3 regions of the Desulfogranum aggregans genome follow, and region 3 is predicted to be linked to each of the others. Evidence: riboswitches for the same ligand, from Rfam matches in the RefSeq annotation. Region 3 holds a riboswitch; each other region holds the start of a gene.
What was found. A riboswitch is a leader RNA that binds a small molecule or an ion and turns the genes downstream of it on or off. The one in region 3 is predicted to bind cobalamin.

Region 1 (9,673 bases), 660 kb from region 3:
TGTCCTCCTCAAACCGGATTGTGTCAATTCCCTTGCGAATTATCTCTATCTGTTCTTCAGGGCTGGATACCCCCTCGATGGCGCTGGCCAGGGCCAGGGCTATTGAGTGCCCTGCCACCTGGAGCTTCTGCTGTTGGTCGGCCAGCATAATCTCTCCGGTTTTTTCAACCCCCAACTCTTTGATCCGGTCGGAAAGGTGTAGGGTAAACGCAATCATTACAGCAAAAAGGACCAGTATTGCCCCAATAATGAGCAGCATGCGGCCTTTTACCGAAAATGTATTCAGCATGGTACGCTCCTTTGTATTTTTTGGTTATAATCAGCACCAGTGAGCATTCTCCAGCGGGACACCTTCCAGGTGGCAACGTCCCTGGTAGTAGCGGAGTACATCAATACATTACCAACCGGAGAAGTGCGCCGCGCAGGGAGACTCGATGAGTCTGCGTTTGTCCACTGGCTCTTTTTTCTCCAGAGAACAAACAACAGGTAAAACGCAGACACTTTGCTTTCACTGATTCCGTTAGAAATGACTGCTTCTATTGTAGCAGCACACCACTTTCTGTCCAGCAAGTGGCCTTTTTTTACGATTGTCAATTTTTTTTGTTGAGAGTGCCCAGAAAAGGAGATAATTCATTCAAGGGAAAAAGAGGGATGGAGATAGTTGACATGCATCAGTTTGATATTTGAATAATTTTTTTTACCTTCACCGGTGCATCATGGCCTGTGCGCCGAACCTTTCCCTCCAACAACGTGCTGGCCACCGCCAATGTTGCACGTGAAGCATCCAGACGACAAGGGACGAGCATGAACAATATCCAGGAAAAGGATTGGGCCGATGACAGTTGGTTTCCCCATACCGGTGTCGATACCTTTGAAGAAAACGTTAACCAGCAGCAACAGCGGGACAAAACCGATCAGGACACACCAGCGGTCAGCACTCCCCCTAGTTCTCAGGGAAGTAAGGAGTAAGGACACGTGCCCGCACCTCCTCCGGCCGCTGCCAGGGGGATAAAACCAAAGCAGCAAGCAGGCTGTGTGTTTGACAGTATTGCCCCCAGTACACTCGCCGGCTTTCCCTCATTACCCGTTGCCGGAGCAGGAACGCAAATATCGCAGTGCCACCCGCAGAGAAAGAGCATACAATGGTTGCCACCCCCTCCCCTTCCCCCATGCCCAGAGAGGTCTCTGCCCTCAATACTTACTGGCTTGTGCAATACCTTGAGACCCATCATCCGACACTAAATATTGAGGCACTGCTCGCTCGAATCCATAGCCAATACTCCTGCTATGTGGAGAATCTGCAAACCGGGGCGATTGAGGAGCTGTCGCAGGCGCACCTGAAGAATCCCAGATACTGGTTTTCCAACCAATTTGTTCTCACTCTCCACCAGTTGATCCAGGAGCAGATTCCAGACCCCCGTTTGGGCTTCAAAATTGGCAGCTCCATGTATGCGACCCAACCCATGATTGTCACCGCCCTCGGCATGCCTTTACTGGGAACGCGCAAAGTTGCCCTGAAAGTATCCAAAGAGGCGGCCAAATACAACCGGACCAAACAGTACCTCATCCGGGAGCTCGACAAAGGATTGGTCAAAATCCGTATCCTGCACAACCCAGGGGTGATGACCAATGCATTTACCATGCAATGGAATGCCGGGTGCTTTGCCTCCTATGCCCGGCTGTCAGGGGCAAAAAACGTCTCCGTCGATCTGGAGTGTATCGATCCAGGCCCGACGGCTCCCACGCAAGACAGTCAGGCCATCTGGGATTTTACCATTCGCTACCAAGAGCCTGGTCTTTTCTCCCGCCTTGCCAAAAGCGCTCTACGCAATCTCCCGGGCATCAGGAAACTGGTGGAACGGGCAGAGGCCATCGAAGACGATCACCAGGAACAGATAGTCAACCGGGATCGGATCATTCGTGAACGTACCAGCGAACTCGCCGAGGCCAACAGGGTTATGCGCCAGGAAATAAGTGTTCGCAAGCAAGCGGAAGCAGCTTTGCGGCAGAGCAAGGAGCAGCTGCAACGCTACATCGCTGCCATTGACGATATAGGCATGGGGGTCGGCATAATCGACGCCGATTATCGTCTTCGCGAGATGAATGCTACCCTTACCGCCTGGTATGGCCACCAGCAGGGCGAAAGATGTCACCGGCTCATCATGGGGCAAAGCAGCCCCTGTTCCCATTGCCGTTTACCAGAGGTGATTGAGCAGGGAGAAAAAGTCAAATACCTGGCAACAGTCTCTCAGGGAAGGTTTGTGGAGATTGTCGCCACCCCGATTACCAATCCCGACGGAACCCTGTCGGCCATGGCGATTTTTCGAGATGTAACTCAGCAAAAACACCAGGAGCAGCAACGCCTGAAAACCCTGCAGCAGCAAGAACAATTGAAAAAATTTGCCAGCTTGAAAAACATGGCGGCTTCCATTGCCCACCGTTTCAATAATGCCATGAACGGCGTACAGGGGAATCTGGAACTGCTCACCATGCTCTTGCCGCAAACCACCGATGCCTACAGAATGAGCAAAGACGCCTTCACCTCGGCAAAAGAGGCCTCGCAAGTTGGTTCGATGATGCTCAGCTATGTCGGCCAAAACCCACCGCAACCACATACAACTGCCCTTTACAATCTGGTCCATGAATCTGCTGAGGCAATTCCGGACACGTATCAGCAATCGGGAGTGCTCACCATTGTTCCGCCCACTGCACCAATATACTGTTCCGTTGATCAGGAGCAGATAAAAGAAGTCATTAAAAATATTCTGCTCAACGCCTTTGAGGCCCTTGAGCAGAGTACGGGCTCGATCACAGTTACCTTTGGTATCGATCATGTCACCACCGACGCCCTCCCCCTTCTCTTCCAGGGGAGCAGTATCTGCGATGGCCTATTCTCCTACTGCCAGGTTACGGATACCGGTCATGGCATCAGTCCGGACAACTTAGCCCGAATATTCGAGCCCTTTTACAGCACCCGCTTTGTTGGCCGCGGACTGGGATTGGCACTGGCATCGGGAATCGTACAGGCACATGGCGGAGCCATTACTGTAAAAAGCACCCCTGACAGAGGCACAACGGTACGAATGCTGCTGCCCCTGGCATCCGCAACCGAACAACCTGCCACTGCTCGTGCTGGCAGGGTCGAAGCCGCGCCACGCAAAATGACCGGCAACATCCTGCTGGTGGACGACGACCCCATCGTGCTTGAGGTCGGGAGAAACCTCCTCTCTATTCTCGGCTGCACGGTCCATACGGCCACCAATGGCAGAGAAGCGGTTGACCAGGTGCTCAAGCTGGATGGTCAGTGCACAGCCATCATCATGGACATTTCCATGCCGGTAATGAACGGTATAGAGGCCATGGAAGTCATCCGCAATATTGCGCCTGCGGTCCCTATCCTGCTCTGCAGCGGCTACGCGGAAACAGATTTTTCCTTTACCAACAACAGCGACGCCATCCCGGACGGATTCCTTGCCAAACCCTTTCAGCTCGCTGACGTAAAAAGCAATCTGGAAATCCTGGTGGGCAGCCACAGCCTTTAATCAGTTTTTCTGATCAATAATGGTATCTTACATCATTCAGTCTCTGTTCCTGCGGGCTTGAATTGGAAAAAAATGACGAAAATATTGCACATTACCAATGGTGACAACACCGTACACCTTATGCAGGCGGCAGAACTGCCGGGTACTTTTCTGCCCTGGCGTGATGTCCTCCACGAAGGCCCGGTGCCCTCAGGTCTTGAACTGGAAGCATTGTCAACGCTACGGGCACAGTTTCTCACCGGCAGGGACTGGGGTGATGCACGGCGGCTGGCGAAAGACTTTCAGCGCAGAGATGCACACCTTCAGGGCTGGTATGCACACGACAAAATCATTCTCTGGTTTGAGCACGACCTCTATGATCAGTTGCAGATCCTCCAGATACTTGACTGGTTCCATCGCCATCGGGTCCTGGGTAAGATTGAGCTGACGATCATTTGCACCGATCAGTACCTGGGCATGCTCTCTCCGCAAGCAATCAACGGGCTCATGGTTCATGAAGAAACGGTGACCGAGCAACACCTTGAGCTGGCCACTGCCTACTGGAGCGCATTCCGCTCGCAATCCCCTGATCAGCTGGAAGCGCTCCTGGATGCTGACAGTACCCCCTTGCCATTTGTTGCCGGGGCCGTGGAACGATTGTTGGAGGAATATCCGTCCACGGCCAACGGACTCTCACGCACAGAGCAACAGGCCCTGAGCATCATTCATGGAGGAGAACAGTGCTTCGGTCGAGTGTTTGAAGCAAATCAGCAGATGGAAGAGCGAATGTTTATGGGTGACCTGAGCTTCCAGACAATGCTCCACAACTTTATCCGCTCCAATCCGCCCTTACTGACCCTTTCGACAGGGACGGAGATTACTCTGCCGGTGGATTCTGCACAACGGTTGACCATCACTGCTACCGGGCGCGATGTCCTGGAAAGTAGAACCAATTGGCTGGATACTGTTGCCATCGACCGGTGGCTCGGCGGGGTGCACCTTACCCCGGCTACCACCTGGTGCTGGAATCCCATCTCCCGGTCCCTTGTCAGACGCCATGCGGCATAGCATAGGGACTGATCAATACCCTGGCGCCCTCTGCTGCGCTGTCTAGCACGCCTGAGCAGGAGGCACCCCGCATTGCAACCGGTGGATGCGGTTAAAAGTCCTCCTCTCTATATACGTCAAAAAAGGTTTTCTCACCAATCAGGGAATCAATTTGCCACTGGATGTCCCTTACCTCTTTCCGACCCATCCATTCAGCCCAGTCATCAGCAGTCTCCCACTCACTCATAACAATGAACTCACCAGGATCATTTAACTTTGAAAAGGTCGCCCGGGAAATAAATCCCGGTTGTCTTTCAGCACTCGCTCGCAGACTCTTGAGCAGCGGCACAAGCTTTTCCCTGTGTGAAACGCGAAACACCCGTCTACTGATGACCTTGACATACATGGCTGACGCCCTCCTTTTGCTGAAAAAAAGGTTATTTTGCTCTCTCCCGCCGGTGGGAAACAGCAATGTCAAAACAGATACATGCCTATCCTAAGGCTGGATGGAGGAATACGCAATATTCAATCCGGCGGTTACATTACCGTTGGCTGCAGTGTAACAGAAAAATACCCACCATGAGGGAATATCGCACTGCTTTTCCAAACGCATACCTGCACCGTATACCCGGCTTGAAAGGTTGGCCGCCACCCCTTCCCCTTGCTCCGTGCCGATAGCTCAACGTGCTTTTCGTGCCTGCCAAAAACATTCAACGCTTGACACCTGCACCAAATAAGTAATATTATATTACTAATATATATATCTATCGGCTGTACGGACGGAGGAGAGAATATGCGCAACGCTGATTATGAAAAGATATTAAACACGTGGAAAATTTACGATGAAGCTGAAAGATGGAGCTTGAAAAGTCTGTTTGAGTGCAGCAAACAAACTCAAACCGTTGACAATTTCATCAAATTTCTGGAACAGAAGGTAAAAAAAACCTCACCGGTGTAACCTGGTTTCACTAGAAGAAAAAAGAGGTGGCCATGCCCTTCCTCTGCCGGGCCAAGCACGGTAAAGGGAGAGGTCTGGGCGGTCATCGCTCCTCTTGTCTAATTCCTTTATCAACGAACGGCAAATAAACGCTACCCGTCGACATGACATGCTGATTTCCGGGAGTTGCCCGCTATCGTTCAATCACCATCTGCACTGCCTGGGTCCTGGGAAAATATTCCAAGGGAACGGCAAAGAGGTTTCTCTGTAAATGGACGATGCTGGTGGTGTTTGCTCTGCCACCAGCATACGTAAAAACCCCCTGGAAAAGGATACACTCCAGGGGGTTTTTGCAGTATACGGTGGATTGAGCCCTCTTAGAAGTGGCTGAGCGGGCCGTCAAGATGATCAACCCATATCTGGACAAACTGGTCGAATTCAGCCGTTCCCTTGAGTATCGTTGTTACTTCCATACCTTCCTTGCTCAGGATAGATTTCCATGAATCTGGTTCATCCCCTGCCATATCATTTTTCGCATGATCACCTGCAACGGACATGAACGGCATGAGGTAGACTTTTTTTACCTCAGCTTTCTTCAGTAAGTCGATGATGGTATCAAGTTCAGGGTACCCCTCGACAGTGCCGACAAGAACATTTGGATCTTTCAGCTGCAGTTGAAAATTGAGCGCTGAATAAAAGGCGTTTGACGGGTGATGCGTCCCATGTCCCATAAAGACCACAGCTTCGTCTTTTTTTCGTTCTTTGGGAATGATATCAAACAAGGCGTCAACCGTGCGATCCATGTCTTTCTGGGTTGCCAGCAGGGGGTAGCCAAGAATAATGGCGTCAAAGGCTCCCATGTTCTTGAATGAGCCGACAACCTTACGTAAATCATGGTATTCCGCCCCACCGATGGTGTGCAGCGACTGAAGAGCTACATGGGTGAAATCTTCATCAGCCATTTTGGCAAGCGCAACTTTAGGCGAATCAAGCGTGATCCCCTGTCCGGCAAGCTTTTTCCTGATAATATGGGAAGTATATGCCCATCTGACCGGAATATTGGGATAGGTTGCCTTCACTTTCTTCTCTATGTTTTCAAAAGATACCTGGGCGCTCTGTTCGCTGGACCCAAAGGCGACAAGCAGTATTCCGACTTTTCTTTCTTTCTCTTCTCCATGATGAGCAGCCATGCCAAGACCGGCAAAAAGCAGACACCACACAACACAAACGATGGTACACATCCTCAATTTCAACATTTTTCACTCCTTTTTCTTTCTGTTGAAGCCCCAAAAAAAAACCCCGGATCACAATGATCCGGGGATGCCCTGTTATTCCCTCGCTGCAAGCCCCTTTTTCCACGAGGAGCTATAAATACGTTTTCAGGCAGGTCTTCTGACTTTTCCTTCTCTTTCAACGGCCTTCCCACATGAGCAGCAGTGGCACACAAGGTTGAAAAAGTTCTCTTGAAATCTGCGTATGCTTCAAGAGAGAGGATTACAGCGGCGGGCCCGTTCCGGATTTTCACCGGATTCCCTATTCACCACAAACGTGGCACCTGAATTGTAGCGTCAGCTTTACAGAGTATGGATTGAAATGTCAATATATGTAGTTGGAGATACTATCAAAAATAAATAAAACTCTAGCATATCAAAAAGATCTTTCTTCCTGCAAACCAACTAAAGCCCTTACAGAGAAAATCTCTTTTAACCTGTTGTTTTTGCAATATTTTACAAACTATCTATGTTTCTATAAGTGAGAGAAACATGAACATAGCTCTTCTCGCATCTGGTCGATGGGCAGGAAAAGAATTGGAAATTTCGAGCAGGGATAAAAATAGCCTCTGGAGGACCCAGAGGCTACTATATTACTGATTTCATTGGCGGAAGTGCATGGGAATCGAACCCACCTAGCAGGCCATTAACCCGCTACACCGGATTTGAAGTCCGGGAGGGCCACCAGTGCCCTTTCCACTTCCGTCGTTGCAGGGTAGAGTAATATTTATTGACCTGAAAAACAACTTTTTATTATACTTAGCGCTTACCAATCAGTTATCCCTATTTCAACAATCAGCACCCCGCCCGGGGAGGAATTTTCTCAAAAAACCCTATGGAATGTGAACGACTTATTCGCTTGATCAAAGACTGGTACCTTCGCGTTAAGCAGGAGACCATGGCTCCTGCCCGGATGATGCAGTTCGTCGATCAGCATGTGAAAGAGTGCGAAATCTGCAAAGCCGAACCTGGGCTAGCAGAGGAAATCGAAAAAATCAGGTCCTTTGTGGTCCCTGAATCAAAAATTCCCAAAGCCATCCGCGCCCAGGACGATCGACCCACGCCGGAAATTTCCCCGGACGAGGAGGAGGAAGAAGAAGAGAAGTACATTGATGACGATGAGGACGAGGAGGAAGATGAAGAGTTGGATCACGACCCGACCCCGGATAGCCAGCCGACAGACGAGTAAACCTAACGAAGCAGAGCCGCGTCCAGGGCTTACACGTCCAGGACCCACACTCTACCCTCAATATCGTTCAATAGATAGCTCACCTCCCTTTCCTCCAGACTGTCCCTCTCTTTTTTCTTTAATCAAGCCGCTTTGAAAATCGCACTGCACTGACAAAAAGAAAGAAGGCTGCAAACCCCAGCAGGAAGTAGATATCTGGTGCAACTCCGGCAATGGATTCCCCGCGAAGAATGATCCCTCGAATGATCCGCAGAAAATGGGTCAGCGGCAGAACTTCGGCCAACTGCTGGGCGATACGCGGCATAGCAACAAAGGGAAACATGAACCCGGAGAGCAGCATGGACGGAAGAAAGAGAAAAATAAACATCTGCATGGCTGCCAACTGATTGCGGGCCAGCGTCGAGATAGTCAACCCCAAGGTCAGGTTGGCAAGAATAAAGATCAGGCAGACCGTATAGATGGCCGTCAGCTTGCCCGCCACCGGAATGCGGAACAGGAGTACCCCCAACAACAGGATCACTGATACCTGGATCAGGCCGATACCGATGTAGGGGATGATCTTGCCCACCATCAGCTCCAGGTTGCGCACCGGGGTGGCAATGAGCAACTCCATGTTGCCCCGCTCGCGCTCCCGGACTATGGCAATAGAGGTAAACATTACCATGGTCATGGTCAGGATGACCCCGAGCAGACCGGGGACGGTGAATAGCGCCGCCCTTCTTTCCGGGTTGTAGAGCAGGCGAACCGCGATCTGGCGTTGTTGTTCCTGGTTGGTCACCACCCTGTCCGGAGCAAACGTAAAGTTGCGCAACTGACGGACTGCAGCGGCCAAAGTGGTGTCTGATCCATCCACCAACAGCTGCGCAAGAGGCCGGTCCCCCATGGTGTAGCGTTGCACTGTGTCGCGAGGGATAAACAGCCCTGCGCCGACGGTGCCATCGCGGATGAGTGCTTCCAGCTCCTGGGCAGTTGAGACAGTGGTGCTAAAATCAAGTACCTGGGTCGCTGCCACATCCATGATGAGCTGCCGGGAAAAAGAGCTGTTGAGGTTGTCGGCAACCGCTGCCGGAACGTGGCGGACATCGGTGTTGATCGTATAGCCAAAGAGGACCAACTGGAAGAGTGGGATCATGATCACCATGCCAAAGGTCAGCCGATCATGGACCAGGTGAATCACTTCTTTACGGCAGATGGCGACAATGCGCACCAGCGAAGGGACAGAATCGGACATGTCAGCCTCCTGTTCCATTGCAACGGGTGGCCATAACGAATACATCCTCTATGGTGGGTTGATCCGGATGAATGGTCAGCGCATACCCACTGAGCTGACTGTCCAGCCACTTCCTGCCCTGTTCCGGTCCCTGTCTGAGCAGCACCCTCAGGGCATTGCCGGTACGGGTGGTGGCATACACCCCGGAGCGTGCCTTGAGCGTTGCAACAGCAGGGGTGATGTCCTGTCCTTCCAACCGGAATACTGTCGCGCCAAGCCCTGCCCTGAGCTCTGCCGGGGTTCCGTCGGCCACCTTCCTGCCCTCGTTGAGGATGGCAAGGTGATGGCACCGTTCGGCCTCGTCCATGAGGTGGGTAGTCACCAGGACCGTGGTCCCGGTCTCGCACATGATAAAGAGCTCATCCCAGAAAGCCCGCCGGGTATTGGGATCGACTTCAGAGGTTGGTTCATCAAGCAGGAGGAGCTGCGGCTTGTGGA
Region 2 (9,673 bases), 100 kb from region 3:
CAGGCTTTCCCGTTGAGCACCACCTGGGACCCCACATCGCTGGTCGGCTTGAGCAGCACCGGATTCATATCTACATGGGGGGGAATTTTGGCGGCCTCGGCTTGGACGATCTGCGCCCTGCCCATTTCAAGGCCCTCTGCAGTGACCCCCGAGTTATTCGACATATTCTGCGCTTTAAAGGGGGCAACCCGATACCCACGATTGACAAGAATACGACAAAGCGCCGTGGTAACGATGGACTTTCCCACATCCGAGCCAGTGCCCAAGACAGCAATACAGACAGCTTTCTCCTTCATCTCCCCTCTTTGTGCTTCAGATTCTCTTATCCCTGGTCAGCCTGCAGCAAATTCACCCCATCTACAGACCTAGATTATCAACAAGATGAACACCTTAATATGCCATGAGCCCTTGCGCCACCCCTTTCATCACAGGCGTCCTGTTCGCGACTAACTTTCAATCCCCTTACGTGCAAGAACTCCTTTGGAGTAGTAATGCTTGACCAACCGCATTTCCGTGACCAGGTCGGCCTGTTCGATGACGCTGCCCGGAGCGCCCCTGCCGGTAAGCACCAGCTCCACCTGCGGCGGGCGAAGAGTGATCAGCTCCAGCAGTTGTGCTTCCGTTAAAAGTTGGCAGGTGTAGGCAACGTGGATTTCATCAGCTATGACCACCTCATACTGTCCGCTGGTCAACACCTGCTTGAGGGTTGCAAACCCCTCGGCTGCCGCCTCAAGATCTTCCTGACAGGGATCGTTGAAGATGAAACATCCCCGGCCATATTGACTGAAGGTAATAGAGTCAGCCAGCCGCTTGAGGGACGTCAATTCGCTGTAGGGCGCATTCTTGATAAACTGGCCGATGTAGACCCGTAACCCTGCCCCGGCAGCACGCAGGGCAAGACCAAGCGCAGCGGTAGTTTTTCCCTTCCCATCCCCGGTATATACCTGAACATATCCTTGCATATCCCTCCTCCGCCTTTTTCGGCCCCGGTGGATATCGGATCGAAATCCGCCTTAAGTCGATGTTGTCCTTCGGTTGTTTGTTCTGCCATGATGTGTAGTAGAAAATAGCGGTGATCCCGTCAATACCTTTTCTTGTCTTTCAGCTCAACAGCCCGACAACCTGCTTGACTATCAGCATGCCTGCAGGTAAGGTAGCCTGCACTATTCTGCAGGTTGCGCATGCACGCATGAAAAAGGGGAATCCGGTTGCAAATCCGGAACGGGCCCGCCGCTGTAGCCGGGGACAAATTCCACAGTATCGCCACTGTTCATCATTGACTGGGAAGGCGTGGAAGGCGACTGATCCGGGAGTCAGAAGACCTGCCTGCAGAGGACGGCTCTTTCGGCAAAAGGGTGGTCAATGAATCAGGGATACAAAGGGATGACCTGAATCAACACCATGGTTGATTCAGGTCTTTTTTTTTGGGCAGTCCACAGGCAACCTTCGTGATGTATACAACCCACGGCCTGTTCCCTATCCACTCCATGATCTCAGGCACAGCGTATGAGCGAAAAAAATGCAATTGTCCTTGCCATGTTCGGCACTACGGCCGAATCTGCTCTTCCTGGGCTGATCAGCATTCTCGACGAATACCGGCAGGCTTTTCCAGCCACGCCCATTCGCATTGCCTTTACCTCCAACATCATTCGACGCGTCTGGCAAAAACGGGCTGCCGATCCCCACTACAGGCAGCAATTTCCACATATCCCTGACGACATATTCTCCGTGCAGGGACAGTTGGCTGCAATTGCCGGCCTCCAGGACCGGGGATATCGATCAATCGTCGTACAGGCCGTCCACATGGCCCCTGCAGAAGAATTTCATGATCTCGGCAGCTGCGTACGGGCGCTGGCCGGTATTCGAACCATGAAGCCGCACTGGCGTCCTTTTGAACGCATTGTGGTAGGACGTCCGATCCTTGGCGCCTACAGTCAATCGTTTCCTTATGGAGAGGATATTCGTGCTGCCGCCGAAGCACTCAGAGAGGATGCTGATCAGGCAATTGCCGAGGATGCCGCTCTGGTCTATATGGGGCACGGCAACCCCCTCTTTCCCACCGGCGGTCTCTACCTTGAACTGCAGTCAAGGATGAACAGCCTCTACCCGCAAATCCCGATCTTCATCGGCACAGTGGAAGGATATCCATCACTGGATGACATTCTCCCTGTCCTGCATGGCGGGAATCGAAAAAAGGTCCACCTCAAACCGCTCCTTATTACCGCTGGGGCCCATGCCCTCAAGGATATGGCCGGACACGGTGAAACATCATGGTTATCGCGCCTCCGCGGTGCCGGCTTTGATGTCACCCCTGTACTCCGAGGACTGGGAGAGCAGACCCCGTTTATCCGGCTGTTAATTGATCACACCATCCAGGCTGCTGCTGATGCCGGAATTGAGTTGAGACGCGATGAATAGCGTTACCAGGGATTTTTACCCACTGCTCTTGCTTTCCGCCGCCCTGTTTGGGCTGATCGCCGTATCAGCAACCATGGGGTTTCTCTCGGTGTCAGTACAGGATGTGCTCCGCATCATCGGTGCTGGCCTGCTGCAACAGCCGCTTGACAACATTGATCCAGTGGCTGTCACCGTGGTCACCGACGTCCGACTGCCGAGAATTGCTGCGGCAGTACTGGTCGGTGGCATGCTCGGTGTTAGCGGCACCGTCTTTCAGGCCATTCTCCTCAATCCTCTTGCCGACTCCTACACCCTTGGTATTTCTACGGGTGCGGCCTTTGGCGCGTCGCTGGTGATTGTGCTGCAGATTTTCGGTCTTACCCTGCCGCCAGCGGTGTCTGTACCGATTTTTGCCTTTGGCGGCGGACTGATCACCCTTGTGCTGGTCCTTTTTCTGGCAGCCGGTGACCGTCGCCTCTCCTCCACGAACCTGATCCTGGCGGGGGTGATTATTGCGGCAATTCTCTCAGCAGCAATTGGTTTTCTAAAATTTCTGGCCGATGAGCAGGTCGGCATCATTATTTTCTGGCTCATGGGCAGCCTTTCCGGAGCCACCTGGAAGAACATCCTCCTCCTGTTTCCCTTTGCCCTTTTGGGAACCGGTGTGGCCTTTTTCTTCGGCAGGGACTTAAATATTATGGCCACAGGGGACAGGACATCGGCTTCACTGGGCATCAATACCATCAGGCTGAGGATTACGCTGCTGATCTGCGGCACCCTCATGACCGCCCTTTCGGTGGCTGTTGCCGGTATTATCGGCTTTATCGGACTGATCGTGCCCCATCTCCTTCGCCACCTCACAGGTCCTGACAACCGGCGCCTGATCCCCTTTTCTTTTTTTACGGGCGGCATGCTCCTGCTGATCGCCGACACCATCACCCGGGCAGTGCTTCCGGCTGAGGTTCCCATCGGGGTACTGACAGCACTCCTGGGCGGCCCCTTTTTCTGTATCATATTCAAACGCAGACAGCAGGGCGGCAATGCAGGATTCTAGCGCTACCATATCGCCCCTGTGGGCGCTCTCGAAGGTTACCTTCAGCTACGGTAAAGCTGTAGTGATCGACAACATAGATATGGAGTTCCTTCCCGGTCGCTGTTACGGCATTCTCGGCCCCAACGGAAGCGGAAAGACCACCCTGCTCGATATGCTCGCCGGTGTCCTCAAACCCTCTACAGGAGTAATAACCTTTCAGGGAAAGCCTTTGCATCACTGGCCGCGGAAACAGTTGGCCAGGGTTCTTGGCCTGGTGCCTCAGGAATTTATGGTACGTTTTGGATTTTCCGTTCGTGAAACCGTCGAAATGGGATTGCACCCCCGTATGCACCGTTTTGCAACCCCAGGCAAACAGGAACTCGCCATAATTGACCAGGCCCTCCGGGATACCGGCATCAGCGACCTGGCCGACCGGCCCGTCACCCACCTCTCCGGCGGGGAAAAGCAACGGGTTGCCCTGGCGAGAACCCTGGCCCAGAACCCCCAGGTACTGCTTCTCGACGAAGCGACGTCCAACCTGGACATCCACCACAGTCTGGAAATATTACGTTTGATCCGTAATCGCCATCGCCAGGAGGGGACCCATGTGGTAGCGGTGATGCACGATCTCAACCTGGCCAGTTTTTTTTGTGATGAACTCATCTTCATCAAAAACGGCCAAATCCTCTACCAGGGGACTACGGAGCAGATAATGACTCCCGAAATCATCGCCGACGTCTATGAAGTGGAAGCGGAAGTCGCCCACAACGAGTTCACTGACTGCCGTCAGGTCAGTTTCCGGTTACCGCAGGAGGGCACATCATGAGATCGATGCTAACCATCGCCTCCCTTGTGCTGATCACCTTACTGCTTGCCCCCTCACTGTGTCTGGGTGCATTCATCACCGACAGCGACAAACGCACGCTCATTTTTGAAAAGCCCTTCCAGCGGATCATTTCGCTCTATCCGGCCCATACCACCAACCTGATCGATATGGGGGCAGCCGACACGATCATTGCCACCGGCAGGAGCGACAACCAGCTGCCCGGACTGCCCAAAGTGCACTTTCGTGACGATCCCGAGCGACTTATCGCCCTTCGCCCGGATTTGGTGCTCATCCGGCCGATGATCAGCAGAAGCTACCCCCAGCTGATCAAACGATTGCAGGAGGTGAATATTCAGGTGGTCTCGCTCCAGCCGGCAAGCGTCGACGAACTGCTTCGCTACTGGTCCACCCTGGGCAAGCTCATCGGGAGAGAACAGGCCGCCGATGCGCTCATTCATCGTTTCAGTCAGCAGCTCAGCCAGCTTCATCAGATGACAGCCACTGTACCTTTCACGGAAAGAAAAAAGGTCTATTTTGAGTCCATCCATAAGCGGATGAAAACCTTTGCGCCCGACTCCATGGCCATTTTTGTGCTGGAAAGCGCCGGTGGAATCAACATTGCCACCGACGCCGTCCAGGTCCGCTCCACCAATATCGCCGCCTACAGCAAAGAACGCATTCTCGCCAAAGCAGACCAGATTGAGGTGTTTCTTGCCCAGCAGGGAAGAATGAACCCTGTTTCCCTTGAAGATATCTACAAGGAGCCTGGGTTTGACACCATCAAGGCAATTCAACAGGGTCAGGTCTACCTGATCGAGGAAAAGAAGGTCTCGCGCCCGACCATGGAACTGCTCGACGCTGCGACGACCATCCAGCAAATCCTCTACCCTGAACTTTCGTTGGAGAATGAATCGTTATGAGCATGAGAACCGCACTCCTCATAGCCGGCACCCACTCCGGATGCGGAAAGACCACCGTTACCCTGGGGATTATGGCCGCATTAAGGCGTCGCGGCCTGCCGGTACAGCCATTCAAGTGTGGCCCCGATTTCATCGACCCCACCTTGCACCGGATGGTAACCGGGCGGGTCTCAAGAAACCTTGATGCCCGGATGTGCGGCCCCTCCTTTACCAGGAACTCCTTTGTACGCAACACCACGAAAAAGGACTGTGCGGTTGTCGAGGGCGTGATGGGGCTTTTTGACGGAGGAGAGGGTTCGGCAGCCGCTCTGGCCGAACTGCTCAACCTGCCGGTCATCCTGGTTGTCGATACCCGCTCTGCCGCCGAATCAGTGGCTGCCGTCATCCACGGCTTCGCCACAATGGATGCCAATGTCAAGGTGGCAGGGGTCATCTGCAACCGGGTGGGATCGGCAAGACATCAACAGATGATCGAGGAAGCTGTGGCAAAATACTGTCAGGTGCCTCTGCTCGGCTTTCTTCCCCGCAATGAAAACATCACCATTCCTTCACGGCACCTGGGGCTGCACATGGGTGAGGAAAATCCGCTCCAGCAGCAGGGAATCAACAAGCTGGCAGAACTGATGGAAGCCCATCTCGACCTGGACCGTCTGCTTGCCCTTGGCCAGCAGTGCCGGCTGGCCGAAGACCATTCCTGCCCGCACGTTGCGAAAAAGCCAGTTCCACCGGTGCGTCTCGGGATAGCGCGTGACAATGCTTTCTGTTTTTACTATGAAGACAACCTCGATCTGCTGATCCAGGCTGGGGCAGAGCTGGTCGAATTCAGCCCCCTTGTCGACAACGCCCTGCCAAAGGAACTGGAGGGGATATACCTGGGGGGCGGATACCCGGAATTGTATGCAGCGCAGCTCAGTGGGAACGCGGAAATGCGTGCAGCTGTCCGACAATTCTGCCAGCAGGGGCGGCCCGTCTATGCTGAATGCGGGGGATTCATGTACCTGACCCGATCATTGACGGATATGGAAGGCGACACCTTTCCCATGGCAGGCGTCTTCCCCTTTGATACAGCCATGCAGCCGAGACTGAGAAGTCTTGGCTACAGACAACCCCGGCAGCGGTGCGACTCGATTCTCGGACCACGAGACCTGGTTCTCCACGGACATGAGTTCCACTATTCAGCGGTCACCGGTAATGCAGAGGCGGCCACCGTCTACAGCCTTGAAGACGGCAGAGCCGAAGGTTATTGCTTAAAAAATACCCTGGCAGGTTATATGCACCTCCATTGGGGACGAACCCCCCAGGTGGCCGAACATTTTGTCCGTGCCTGCCGTAACCCATTTCCCTCTCGGTAACAAATGGTAGATATTCTTCAGATTGCTCCACAGGATATAGAAGCGGAAAGCTTTCGCATTATCGCTCAGGAACTGGGCCCCACCACATTCGGGGCTGATGAATTTGCCGTTGTCCAGCGGACCATCCACGCAACCGGTGACTTCAGCTTTGCCAACAATCTCCAATTTCATCACGACCCCATCCACGCCGGCCTCAAGGCAATCCTGGCAGGAAAAAACATCCTGGTCGACGTGAATATGGCGGCCAGCGGTGTATCAAAAAACATGCTGGCCCACTTCGGCGGCAAGGTCATCTGCCGAATCAATGAGCCGGAAACAGCAGCACTGGCCCAGAAAAACGGCACCACCCGATCGGACGCAGCCATTGTTCGTGCCGTGGAGGACAATATCGGGATTGTGGCGGTCGGCAACGCCCCGACAGCCCTGCTCAAGACCATGGAACTCATTGAAAGCGGCAAGCTCTCACCGGACCTGGTGATTGGTGCACCCGTGGGCTTTGTCAACGCAGCGGAATCGAAAGCGCTGCTCGCGGAAAAACCGTATCCGCACATTGTCGCTCTCGGCCGCAAGGGAGGAACACCGGTCGCGGTAGCTGCAGTCAATGCCCTCATTCGTCTGGCTCGCTCCAAGCACTCGTGAAAAGAAGTAGTCAACAGAGAAAACTCCGCTCCGGGTATACCACCGGGGCGTGTGCAGCTGCGGCCGCCAAGGCCGCAACTCTGCGCTTCTTTACTGGCAGCGCCCCTGAAAGGGTCACCATTCCCTTCCCGGACGCCACTCGGCATTCTTTTGCGGTCTGCCGCTGCACCGGAAACGATCATGGTGCCATGGCCACGGTGGTCAAGGATGCGGGAGACGACCCTGACGTCACTAACGGTGCAGAAATTGGTGCACGGGTAACGCCGGCTGCCGAGGCCTCCACCCATCCGGAGCCCATCCGGCTGCTCAGCGGAGAGGGGGTCGGGGTGATCACCAAGCCCGGCCTGCCGGTACCAGTGGGTGAGCCGGCCATCAACCCGGTACCGCAGGAGATGATCCGGGCAGCAGTCAGCGAGGCCCTGGAAGAATCGCAGAGTGGCGGCCAGGCCCTTGAAGTGGTCATCTTTGTGCGTGATGGAGAGGTGTTGGCAAAAAGCACCCTCAATCATCGGCTCGGCATTATCGGCGGGCTTTCCATTCTGGGAACCAGCGGCATTGTCCGGCCGATTTCCGCCAAAGCCTGGACAGATACCATCGAGGCCTCGATGAAGGTTGCCAGAGCCGCCGGCCTGACAACGGTATTGCTTTCTACCGGCCGAACCTCGGAAAAAGCCGCCCAGATGCACCTCCACCTGCCCGAGGAAGCGCAGGTGATGATGGGAGATTACCTTTACTACGCCCTGGAGGCGGCGGGAAGACATGGGTTTACCACTATTGTCCTCTCCGCCATGTGGGCCAAACTCCTCAAGGCGGCCATGGGCATCCCCCAGACCCATGTCCGCAACGGCGCACTTGAACCGGTGCAGGCCGCCAGCCTCCTGAGACAACTGGGCCTGAGCAGCAGCATGGCAAAAAAAATGGCCCAAGCCAACACCGCTCGGGAAATTTACGATCGACTGGTGACGGCCGACAGAAAAGACCTGATCGACGCAGTCTCCAAAAAAGCCCAGCAGCAGGCGCAGGAATGGTCTGGACTGCCGGTGGACGTCTATCTGGTTACCTCGGAACAGGGGGTGGTTCATCATGTCCCACATTGAACTTATCGGTATCCATGGCCCGTTCCTGGACGAACAGCAGCGAACGCTCATCGGCCGCTGCCGGGCAGTGGTCGCCTCTGGCAGACACACACACCTGGTGCAGGATAGTGGACTGCCCATTATTCCCATTGCGCCGATTGGTCAAATGGTAGAGGGGGTTCAGCAGCATCTGTCCATCGGCGACGTAGCCATACTGGCGAGCGGTGATCCCCTCTTTTTCGGCATCGGCAAAACCCTCCTGCGCTATTTCGACCCCGCTCGCCTTCGCGTGCACCCGGCGCTTTCCGCCGTCCAACTGGCCTGTGCACGATTCACTGTCCCCTGGGACGACCTCACCCTGCTCAGCCTCCATGGACGGCATCCTGACGATGTGGCAGGTAAAATCCTGACCCACTCACGGGTAATGGTTTTCACCGACCAGACTAACAGCCCCGACTGCATCGCCCGTCAGCTGCTGGACGCACTCAAGGCCAGCGGGGATGAAGAACGCAGAGCAACCGTACGGATACGGGTGGCGGAAAATCTCGGCCTGGACGATGAAGCGCTCTTTGCAGGCAGCCTTGAAGCAGCAGCCGCCCGCCAGTTCGGACCGCTCAACATGGTGCTGATCGAGCAGCCTCCCCGGCAACAACACTCTCGTTTCGGACTCACAGCAGCCGATATCCACCATTCACGAGGCCTCATCACCAAGGATGAAGTCCGAGCAGCGTCGGTGCATAAACTGAGCCTGCCTCTCACCGGCGTCCTGTGGGATGTGGGCGGCGGTTCGGGCAGTGTGTCCCTGGAAGCCGCGCGCATCAACCCCGATCTCTCGGTATATACTATCGAGAAGAAACCAGAGGAACACCAAAATATCCGGCGCAACATCAGATCGTACGGTGCCTACAACATGCATCTGATCTGTGGTGAAGCGCCGGAGGCCCTCAAGGACCTTCCCGCCCCTGACCGTGTCTTCATAGGCGGCAGCGGCCGCCGCCTGGAAGAAATCATCACCCTCTGCGCAGCTCGCCTCAAGCCGGGCGGCAGGATTGTGGTCAATGCGGTTCTGCAGACCACAGCCGGCAAGGCGCCGATGTATCTGCGACAGCAGGGGCTGCGCGTGGAAACGGCTACCATTGCGGTGACCCGCACGACGACCGATTCGCAACCAACGGTATTTAACCCCATCACTATTATTACAGGCAGCGCATAAGCATGGAAAACACACCGCCAAGAGGACATCTCTATCTCGTTGGAATCGGGCCGGGAGACCCGGAACTGATTACCTACAAAGCCGGACGCATCCTCAATAGTACCGCCGTGTGGGCTGTGCCAAAGGCAAAACACGAAGGCAGCTCAAGCGCACTGCAGATAGCCGGCGGCCTGATCGATGCCTCGGAAAAAACTATTCTCGAACTCCGCTTTCCGAT
Region 3 (9,673 bases):
AATATTAAAAAATAAATAGTTGCGAGTCAGTAGGGGGCGGGCAGAGAAGAGAGGCGGTCCATTGGTGCATATGCACCTTTAATGGTGGTGCAAAAGCACCAGCCCAGCAGAGATTCCCAGGGACGTCCTAATAAGCGGTGGGAGGAGGCAGAGCCTCGGAAGAGGTTCTGCCTCCTGTGGTGCTTGGTATCCTCTTTTAACGCTTGAGGGCAGCCTGCAGGTTTAGGTCGAGTTTGGCCAGGAATTCCTCGGTGGTGAGAAACGGCTGGTCGCCTTCCACCAGTAAGGCCAGGTCCTTGGTCATGTATCCTGATTCGACGGTATCGATGCATACCTGTTCCAGGGTCTGTGCAAAGCCGACTACCTCGGGGGTGTCATCGTATTTGCCTCGGTAGGCCAGACCTCGGGTCCAGGCAAAGATGGAGGCAATGGGATTGGTCGAGGTCTTGTTGCCCTTCTGGTGCTCCCGGTAGTGGCGGGTGACGGTGCCATGGGCTGCTTCGGCTTCAACGGTTTTGCCGTCTTCTGTCATCAGCACGGAGGTCATGAGGCCGAGGGAACCGAAACCCTGGGCAACGGTATCCGACTGGACATCACCGTCATAGTTTTTACAGGCCCAGACAAATCCTCCCTCCCATTTGAGGGCGGCGGCAACCATGTCATCGATGAGCCGGTGTTCGTAGGTAATACCTGCGGCCGCAAAACGGTCGGCAAATTCCTGCTCAAAGACCTCCTGAAAGAGATCCTTAAAGCGGCCGTCATATTTTTTCAGGATCGTGTTCTTGGTGGACAGGTAGACCGGCCATCCCAGGTTCAATCCGTAATTCATGCAGGATCGGGCAAAGCCTCGAATGGATTCGTCCAGGTTGTACATGCCCATTGCACAACCGCTGCCCGGAAAATCAAATACCTCGTACTCCACCGCTTCGCTCCCGTCAGCGGGCTCGAATCGCATGGTCAGCTTGCCGGGACCCGGAACAACAAAATCGGTGGCACGGTACTGGTCGCCGAAAGCATGCCTGCCGATAACAATGGGTTTTTTCCAGCCCGGGACCAGGCGGGGAATATTGTCGCAGATGATCGGCTGGCGAAAGACCGTGCCGCCGATAATATTACGGATAGTCCCATTCGGGGATTTCCACATCTCTTTGAGGTTGAATTCCTTGACCCTTGCCTCATCGGGGGTGATGGTGGCGCATTTGACGCCCACGCCGTATTGCTTAATCGCGTTGGCCGCATCAACCGTTATCTGGTCGTTGGTTTCGTCACGTTTCTGGATGGATAGATCGAAGTATTTGATATCAACATCCAGGTACGGCAGGATGAGTTTTTTCTTGATGAAGTCCCAGATTATTCTGGTCATTTCATCGCCGTCCAGCTCAACGATGGGGTTTTTGACCTTGATTTTCGCCATTAAATTACTCCTGTTGCAATGAATAGCTCATGCAGAATGTTTTTCTGCAGTTTCCGCTGGTAGAAGGCAGCGGGAGCGTGGAAATGTCGTATAGGTATTCCACAACTCTTAAGAATGATTCGTGTTTAATCAAGCTTTTATTTCACCCGAGCAGCTCGCTTGCCCGCACCGGACACCTTTGACAGCAGCAGCGAAGTCCAGAGCAGCCGGGTTAACGGGAGCGCTAAAGCATTCAATCATCGACTTCAATAACATTGGTACTGATCAACTGCTCGATTTCCTCCTCAGGCAAGCCTAATGCGCGACAGACAGCCCGGGTACCGTTACCGACTGCCGGAGGCTGGCTGCGAAGAGGAAAACCTGCGCCGTTCATCTGCAGGGGGATGCGGGGCAGCATTGCCGTCTTGCCGTTGGGTGTCTGGACCGCAACAAGACCGTCTGTTTTTAGCAGGTGGGGGTCATTGACCAGGTCCATGGGTTGGTTCACCGGCGCGCAGGGTATCCTCGCCCTGTCTGCTGTCGCGAGGAGTTGCTCCTCAGTAAACCCGGCAAATCGTTCGGCCAAGGCCGGGAGTAGCCGTTCACGGGCGTTGATTCGATCCTGGTTGGAGGCAAGGCGGCGGTCGTTGGCCCAGTCCTGAAAGCCAAAGGCCGAACACATGCGCTGCCATTGTTGTTCCGAGGTGATGCCGACAAAAACTTGTCTGTTGTCCGCGGTGGTGAACAGGTCGTATATTGCCCATGCCCGGCCCCTCTCCGGCATCGGCGGGGGCGGCGTTCCGGAGATGGCGGCTACGCCTATGTGCTGGCTGACCAGAAAGGCGACTGATTCAAAAAGGGTAGACTGGACGTGTTTCCCCTTGCCGGTTGTTGTGCGTTCATGCAGGGCTGTCAGGATGCCGATAACGCCAAAACTCCCGGCAAAGATATCGGTTATTGAGCTTCCAGCCCGCAGCGGTTGGCCTGTCGGGCCGGTCATATAGGCCAGGCCGCCCATCATCTGTACCACTTCATCCAGGGCGGGACGATGAGCGTAGGGGCCCGGCATGAACCCTTTCAGGGAACAGTAAATGAGGCCCTGATTGCGCTTGCTGCAGGAAGGGTAATCCAGGCCGAGACGCTCCATGGTGCCGGGGGCATAGTTCTCGATCAGGATATCTGCGGTTGCGACAAGGTCAAGGAAGAGGTTTCTGCCTGCAGAAGCTTTCAGATCCAAAGACAGGCTTTGTTTATTGCGGTTGAAGCAGGGGAAGAACGCTGAACCGAATCCGCCGAGTGAACGGGTGGGGTCGCCATCGCCGATGGGCTCGACCTTGTAGACCTCTGCACCTAGGTCTGCCAGGATCATGCCGCAGGTCGGGCCCATGACCGTATGGCCCAGCTCAAGCACCCGTATTCCGGTCAACGGCAGGTTGCGATCTGAAGTGGTCACGTTGATGGCCTTGCGGGGGAAGAGAGGGTCGGGTAGAGACCGGCTGTTCCGTCGGGGAGGGATTTAAGCAGCGGGCAGAGGTGGCCGTGGAGTTTGCGTCCCAGGTGCTGCTCATAGGCCGTGACCGCTTGGCAGAGCTTTTTCAGGTCGATACCGGTAGCAACCCCCAATGAGGCAAAGAGGTAGGCTGCATCTTCAGTGGGGATGTTGCCGCCGACTCCATCAACAAAGGGGCAGCCGCCGAGGCCGCCGACGCTGGTGTCGAATAGGCGAACACCCGCCTCGTATCCGGCAAGCATATTGGCGATACCGAGCCCTCTCGTGTCGTGCAGGTGCAGAGAAAGGGTAGGCTCCGGCAGTTCTTTGTTCACCTGGTGGATCATTTTTTTTACCTGGTAGGGAGTGGCCATTCCGGGGGTGTCGGCCAGGTTGACTTCTCGGGCTCCCGCAGCCACCATGCCTTCAAGGGCCTGCACAATGCGAGCGGTTGGAACCGCGCCTTCTTCGATGCAGCCAAAGGCACACTGCACTCCAGCGCGAACGGTGATGCCGGCGGCAGTCGCTCGGCGTATGAGGGGGAGGATTTCCTGTAAAGCGGCAGTATGCGATTTGCCGACGTTTTTGGCGCTGTGGGCATTGCTTGCTGAGACGGAGACGGTGAGGTGGGTGAGCCCGCAATCCATGGCCCTGTCTAAACCGAGAGTGTTGAGGACCAAGGCGGTGGTGGTGACCCTCTCTCTGTTTCTGGCGAACCGAACAAGGGCATCGGTATCCGCCATTTGAGGAACGAGCCTGGGGTTGACAAAGGAACCGAGTTGAATGCGCTGCAGCCCAGCATCGGCGAGAAGGTGAAAAAGGTGCGCTTTTTCTTCTACAGGGAGAACTTGGGGCTCAAGCTGTAAACCATCTCTGAGGGACTCGTCCTCAAGTAATACGTTGTTCATTTCATGCTGCTGCTCGGTGATTGGACGGTTGGGAAAACAGAGGGAAAGCCCGGCCTGCGCCAGTGAGTAAAAGGGAGTCACCGGTCGGCCCAAGGAAAAAGATAGCAGGTTACGACGAGAACTGCAGCGAAAAACGGCGCTGAGGGGAATCGTTAGTCCCACGGCATCGCCTTGCACCTGTGCTGTTCTTGCCCCTTCCCTTACTGATCAACGGTTTTCGGCAACTGAATTGTTGCAAGCGCTCAATTGACAACCGGGATGAGAATAATTATTATAAAAGTGTCTTCATCTCTCCTTCATTGAAGACAGCACCCTGACCGTCCTCTCGCCCAGCACCCCAGGTCAGGGTGCTTCCCTTTGGGAGCTTGACGCTCCTCTCCCGGCAACCAGCACCTGTAGAGATTCTTATAGCCATTGAAAAAACAAGAGGTTCTTGTATATTGCAATGGTTCAGGTGCATACATGGTATGGTAAAAGGAAAGGCGGTGAGAATCCGTCACAAGCCAGTCATTGCTGTATTCGAAGTCCATAGCGAATGTTGCCCGCGCAATACGGGAAGCATCCCCCTGTTGGGGAGTCACTGGAAGTAGATATTTCCGGGAAGGCCGTCGCTGTTGGCATCCTTCGTAAGTCAGAAAGCCTGCCTGAGCCAGAGGGTTGTCACGACCTAGTTCCACAGCCACCGCTGGATACCTGTGTTGTCATTTCTCTAAAAAAATAAAATGGAGTATTCCGCCCGCTTTGCCGCAGGACGTACGCCAAAGGTGCGTCGGTGCGTCGTTTGCAGTGTGGGAGGTAAAAGACCGGCGCAGCTGGATAACCACAGGGAAACAGTATATGGATAGGATAAAAAATAGAGCCTTCGGGCAGGTGATAACCCGGTTGGTCCACGGTGAAGACCTCAGTGGAGAGGAGGCCTATGCCGCCTTCTGTCAGGTGGTCAATAATGAGGTGACGGAGATGCAGCAAGGGGCCTTTCTTGCTGCACTTACCGGAAAGGGGGAGACGGCCGACGAAGTCGCCGGCGGCTGGCAGGCCATCTATGAACTGGACACGACCAAGGTAACCCTCACCACCGAAGGGCCGGTGGTGGATAACTGCGGCACCGGCATGGATACCTACAAGACCTTTAACATCAGTACCGCTGCCTCGCTTGTCGCGGCTGCCGGGGGGGTACGGGTGGCCCGTCACGGGGCCAGAGGGATTACCTCATCCTGCGGGACGGTGGACATTGTTGAGGCTTTGGGCGTCGATGTTGAGTGCGATGTTGCCTATGTGGCTGACGCCATAGATAAAGTGGGGGTGGGGCTGTTTAACGGAATGAGCCCAAAGGTCCATCCACTGGCATTGGGAAGGATCCTTAGTCAGATATATTTCGGCTCTCCGCTCAATATTGCCGCCTCGCTGGCGAATCCCGCGTTGCCGAAAATGGCAGTGCGGGGTGTGTATGCCAAGGAGCTGATCCTGCCGGTTGCACGAGTGATGCGCTCCATCGGCTACACCAGGGCAACGGTAGTCTACGGAGCCATTGAGGGCAGCAGGAAAGGGATGGACGAAGCTTCGGTGTGCGGCCCTACTTTTGGGGCCCGGCTCGTCGATGGCGTGATTACGGAGTTTTCCTGCACCCCCGAAGAGTGCGGGCTACAGCAACACCCGCCACAGGCGCTTGCCGCAGATGGCAGCCTGGAGGATGCGGCACAGGGAATGGTGACCCTGCTTCGGGGGCAGGGCAATCGGGCCCGTAGGGACGCGGTGCTGCTTAACAGCGGTTTCCTGTTTGAGCTTACCGGCAAGGCGTCTTCCATTCGGGAAGGGGTGGCAATGGCTGAGCAATGTATGGTGAATGGGGGGCCGGTAGAGGTGCTGACCCGCTGGGTTGCTGTCCAGAATCGTGACCCTGAGAAAGGTTTGGCGACCCTCAATAAGCTGTTGGAGAGGGGGTAGTGCCATGGAACAGCTTTTGTTGATCAAGGAGGGCGCCGACTATTTCCGCTTTTCCGGGGATGGATATGTCCGTTGCAGTCTGCAGAAGGCCAGTGTGTATCCCATGCAGCAGTTGGCGCAGGTGAAAGCATTGCACAGCCAGCTCCTGGATGAAGGATGCGCTGGGGCGCGCATCATGCTTTTATCCCTTACCGAGCAACCTTTTATCCAATCAAAGGGGGAGGACGTATGAAGCTCGCTCTCCATGGTCCAGGTCAAATGGTTCTGGAAACAAGCTCGACAGCCCCGGCGCCAGGGCAGGATGACAGCGTCCTTCTTCGTGTCTGCTACTGTGCCATATGCCGCACCGATGCGAAAATGTGGCACCAGGGACACCGTGATCTGGTCCTCCCCAGGGTGCCTGGCCATGAAGTGGTCGCTGTGGAGGAAGCAACCGGCGCGTGGTACACCCTGTGGCCCGGGCAGAGCTGCGGCCACTGTTGGTATTGTGCCAACAATCGGGAAAATCTCTGCGATTCCATGCAGATTATCGGCTTTCACAGTGACGGCGGCTTTGCTGATACGGTCGAAGTGCCTCGGGCAAGCCTGGTCCCAATACCGGAGGCATCAGTACCCTATGTGTATTGTTTTGCCGAACCCGTTGCCTGTATTGTCAATGGATTTTCCGGGCTGTCCATTGGGCAGGGAACACGGCTGATTATCTACGGGGGAGGAGTGCTGGGCCTCCTGGCGGCGCTGGCAGCCCGCGCCTTGGGTGCAGAACCGGTGGTGGTGGAACAGAGCGCGGAAAAGATTGACCGCGCCACCCCGTTTATCGAGGCAAGCGGGGTCGTGGTCTGCAAAGAGACCGTTGCAGGTGATTTTGATTGCGCCATCAATGCCTGCGACAGTCCGGCGGCATTCAGCCAATGCCTGACCAAACTGAGAAAAGGAGGACAGTTCGCCTATTTTTCAGGGGTCCAGAAGGATGCCGAAGTCGACTGCAGCCTTCTCAATCTGATCCATTATCGTGAACTTTCCGTGGTCGGCTCCTACGGGCCACGGCGTGAGCATGTTGTAGAAGCAGCTGCTTTCTGCCGCGACCATCGGGAGCTGTTGGATTTGCTGGTGGAGGCGATTGTTGCGCCGGACGCCGTTCCAGCACTGATGCCTACCATATTCCGTGGACAGGCCTTTAAATATATTATCGATTTCACCGGGACGGGAACACGTCCCATACAATCCAAACCCCATACCCGGCCACAGGGTGTTCATTCCGGGGCAGTGGTCCCGGAGCGGTTGATGCGCCTGGTAGCTGGAGTCCAACCGGTTGCCCATCATCTGCGGCCCGCTGCCCAGAAAAAGATTGACCTGAAGACCAAACCGCTTGGCGCCCTGGGAAGAGTAGAGCCTCTCGCTGTTTCGTTGAGTGTAATGCAGAACACTCTTTCCCCGCGCATCGGGCGTCGGAGGATGTTTGTTTTTGCCGGCGATCATGGGGTGGTGGAGGAGGGGGTCTCTGCCTATCCGGGTAAGGTAACGGTACAGATGGTGGAAAACTTTCTGGCTGGCGGTGCGGCGATTAATGTGTTTTGTGGGTTGTATGGAATTGAACTGAGAATTGTTGATATGGGGGTAAAGGGAAATTTTGCTCCTCACCCTCTGCTGATCGAGAAAAAGGTCGCTCCAGGGACCCGTAACTTTGCACTTGGCCCGGCGATGAGCAGGGAGCAGGCCATCCGTGCGATTGAGAACGGAGCCCAGGTGATAGCCAGTGGCAGTGCTGCAGGCCAGGAAATCATCGGCCTGGGTGAGATGGGCATAGGCAATACCACTGCCGCCACCGCTGTGATCAGCGCCATAACCGGAAAAAGCCCCAGTGAACTCGCCGGGAGAGGTACTGGCATTGATAATGAAGGCTTACGGCGAAAAATCGAGGTCCTTGACAGGGCGCTTGCCTATCACCGTCCTGACCCGCAGGACGCGGTGGATATCCTAACCAGGATCGGTGGATTTGAGCTGGGAGGCATCTGCGGGGCTGTACTTGCGGCTGCCGGCCAAGGTACGTGTGTGGTGCTGGACGGGATCATTTCTACCGCTGCAGGACTGCTCGCTTACCTGCTCTGTCCGCAGGTGAAAGGATATTTGGTGTCCGGGCACAGGTCGGTGGAGACCGGTCAGCAGGCTGCACTGGATTTCATGGGCCTTGAGCCGGTGCTGGATATGGGGATGCGTCTGGGCGAGGGGACCGGAGCAGCCATGACTATTCAGGTGGCGGAACTGGCAGCCCGGGTGATGTGCGATATGGCCTCATTTGCTGAGGCCGGAGTGGACACGCAATGCTGAGAGGCCTTCCTTCTGGCTCACCCCTGTCTGGAGAAAAGGGAACAAAGGCACAGCGTTTTTATTGGCTGTGCCTTTGGGAATCGGGCGTCGAATTGCGGGGCGGCACCGGGCTTACTCGGCCTGAGCCTGCGCCTGGCGAACCGTCTTTTTGTATTCCTCGGTTTCGGTGAATTTTTCCTGCTCGATTTCCTCAATCTCTTCCCTGCTGAGGTGAATCTGACCACAGGCAGGACAGTTTACCTCAAATTCGGCATCAGCAGCCACGGCCACGAGTTCATCCACCGTCATGTGACCAACATCTCCGCAGGCCGTGTCCGGAGCGGTGGCCCGAACCACTCGGCGCTGCCTCTTTCCTTGTTTTTCGCTCATCTGGCATCTCCTTTATCATGTCGTTCAAGAACGGAACGGGGCTGCTTTGCAGCCCCGCTGTTTATTCCATGTTGGTCAGGTTTGCCACTTCTTCGCCATTGGCGTCAACGATCTTGACAGATACCGGTGTACCACCATCCAGGTGGTGTGTCGCGCACGAAATTCACGGGTCGTAGGCGCGCACCGCCATCTCCACCTTGTTGAGCAGGCCCTGATCGTACACCCCCTCTTTGATGAGCGAGGATGCCGCCTGTTTGACGCTCATGTTCATGGGGGCGACATTATGAGTGGTACCAACGATCATGTTTGCTTTGACTATACACCCATTTTCGTCGGTCTGGTAGTCGTGAATAAGGGTGCCGCGTGGCGCTTCCACGAAACCAACTCCGCGCCCAGCGCCCGGTTCAGCCTTGGCCCGGACATTGGTGTCGGTAATGGCGGGATTTTCCAGCAGCTCCAATGACCGCTCACAGGCGTAGATCAGTTCGATCAGGCGAGCATAATGGTAGAGCAGGGTATACTGGGGGTAGCGGCCGAATGTAGTTCGGAACTCCTCCAGGGCTTCCTGGGCCTTGGGAGTGGCGATATGGTCGCAGACATTCAGTCTGGCCAGGGTGTTGGCCCGGTAAATGCCTTTGGGCTGGTCAAGGTCCATGGAGAATCCTTCTTCCCAGGTCTTGGCATAAGGCATCTTGGCGTAGGACCACGGTTCGACGTGCTCGCCGATGTAGTCGGTGTAGTCTGCCGCCGCAAATTCGGTATATTCGCCGCTGGCCTTCATCAGACGAAGCTTACCGTCATAGATGTTGAGGCCGCCGTTCTCATCTACCGTACCGAGAAACCCGGTGTTGATTACACCCAGCTGCTGGATGGCGTCGGTGTATTTGCTGAAAACGTTATCCTTTGCAAAATCAAGGGCATAGCAGGCAAAATCAAGCAGAGTGCGACAGTCGCGCAACAACTCCTGACGCTCGCTTTCCTGCATCGGCTTGGCAAAACCGCCGGTGACCGCAGCAATGGGATGAATAGCCTTGCCGGCGAATTTGTCGATCATCATCTGGCCCAGCTGGCGCATCTTCACCACCTGGGTGGCCAGTTCCGGCGCCTGCTTGACAATACCGATGACGTTGCGCACTGAGTAGTCACTGTCCGGCCCGATGACAAAGTCCGGGGCAGCAAGAAAGAAAAAGTGAAGAATTTTGTCGTTGATGTGGGCCATGGCCTGGCACAGCTCCCGCAGCATAT

Region 1: linked by a shared signal. The riboswitch ahead of ACZ52Z_RS14135 (sirohydrochlorin cobaltochelatase) and the one ahead of trpD (anthranilate phosphoribosyltransferase) in region 3 are both predicted to bind cobalamin.
Region 2: linked by a shared signal. The riboswitch ahead of ACZ52Z_RS17550 (sirohydrochlorin cobaltochelatase) and the one ahead of trpD (anthranilate phosphoribosyltransferase) in region 3 are both predicted to bind cobalamin.

What each region holds. Positions count from the first base shown of each region.
Region 1 is NZ_AP042447.1:3,208,504-3,218,176, forward strand. Features, by position in the region: gene ACZ52Z_RS14110 (methyl-accepting chemotaxis protein) at 1-289, opposite strand, end outside; gene ACZ52Z_RS14115 (hypothetical protein) at 724-969, shown strand; gene ACZ52Z_RS14120 (hybrid sensor histidine kinase/response regulator) at 1,143-3,542, shown strand; gene ACZ52Z_RS14125 (hypothetical protein) at 3,615-4,589, shown strand; gene ACZ52Z_RS14130 (antibiotic biosynthesis monooxygenase family protein) at 4,681-4,974, opposite strand; gene ACZ52Z_RS14135 (sirohydrochlorin cobaltochelatase) at 5,883-6,761, opposite strand; cobalamin riboswitch at 6,871-7,078, opposite strand; tRNA gene ACZ52Z_RS14140 (tRNA-Sec) at 7,383-7,480, opposite strand; gene ACZ52Z_RS14145 (hypothetical protein) at 7,612-7,965, shown strand; gene ACZ52Z_RS14150 (ABC transporter permease) at 8,084-9,196, opposite strand; gene ACZ52Z_RS14155 (ABC transporter ATP-binding protein) at 9,198-9,673, opposite strand, start outside.
Region 2 is NZ_AP042447.1:3,973,419-3,983,091, reverse strand. Features, by position in the region: gene ACZ52Z_RS17560 (cobyric acid synthase) at 1-296, opposite strand, end outside; gene ACZ52Z_RS17555 (cob(I)yrinic acid a,c-diamide adenosyltransferase) at 447-995, opposite strand; cobalamin riboswitch at 1,156-1,344, shown strand; gene ACZ52Z_RS17550 (sirohydrochlorin cobaltochelatase) at 1,507-2,418, shown strand; gene ACZ52Z_RS17545 (FecCD family ABC transporter permease) at 2,411-3,451, shown strand; gene ACZ52Z_RS17540 (ABC transporter ATP-binding protein) at 3,438-4,256, shown strand; gene ACZ52Z_RS17535 (ABC transporter substrate-binding protein) at 4,253-5,176, shown strand; gene ACZ52Z_RS17530 (cobyrinate a,c-diamide synthase) at 5,173-6,528, shown strand; gene ACZ52Z_RS17525 (precorrin-8X methylmutase) at 6,532-7,167, shown strand; gene ACZ52Z_RS17520 (cobalt-precorrin-5B (C(1))-methyltransferase) at 7,164-8,264, shown strand; gene cbiE (precorrin-6y C5,15-methyltransferase (decarboxylating) subunit CbiE) at 8,251-9,456, shown strand; gene cobI (precorrin-2 C(20)-methyltransferase) at 9,459-9,673, shown strand, end outside.
Region 3 is NZ_AP042447.1:3,870,952-3,880,624, forward strand. Features, by position in the region: gene ACZ52Z_RS17060 (NADP-dependent isocitrate dehydrogenase) at 197-1,414, opposite strand; gene ACZ52Z_RS17065 (CaiB/BaiF CoA transferase family protein) at 1,647-2,852, opposite strand; gene ACZ52Z_RS17070 (hydroxymethylglutaryl-CoA lyase) at 2,843-3,790, opposite strand; cobalamin riboswitch at 4,226-4,452, shown strand; gene trpD (anthranilate phosphoribosyltransferase) at 4,628-5,734, shown strand; gene ACZ52Z_RS17080 (hypothetical protein) at 5,739-5,966, shown strand; gene cobT (nicotinate-nucleotide--dimethylbenzimidazole phosphoribosyltransferase) at 5,963-8,059, shown strand; gene ACZ52Z_RS17090 (hypothetical protein) at 8,171-8,428, opposite strand; gene ACZ52Z_RS17095 (Ni/Fe hydrogenase subunit alpha) at 8,490-9,673, opposite strand, start outside.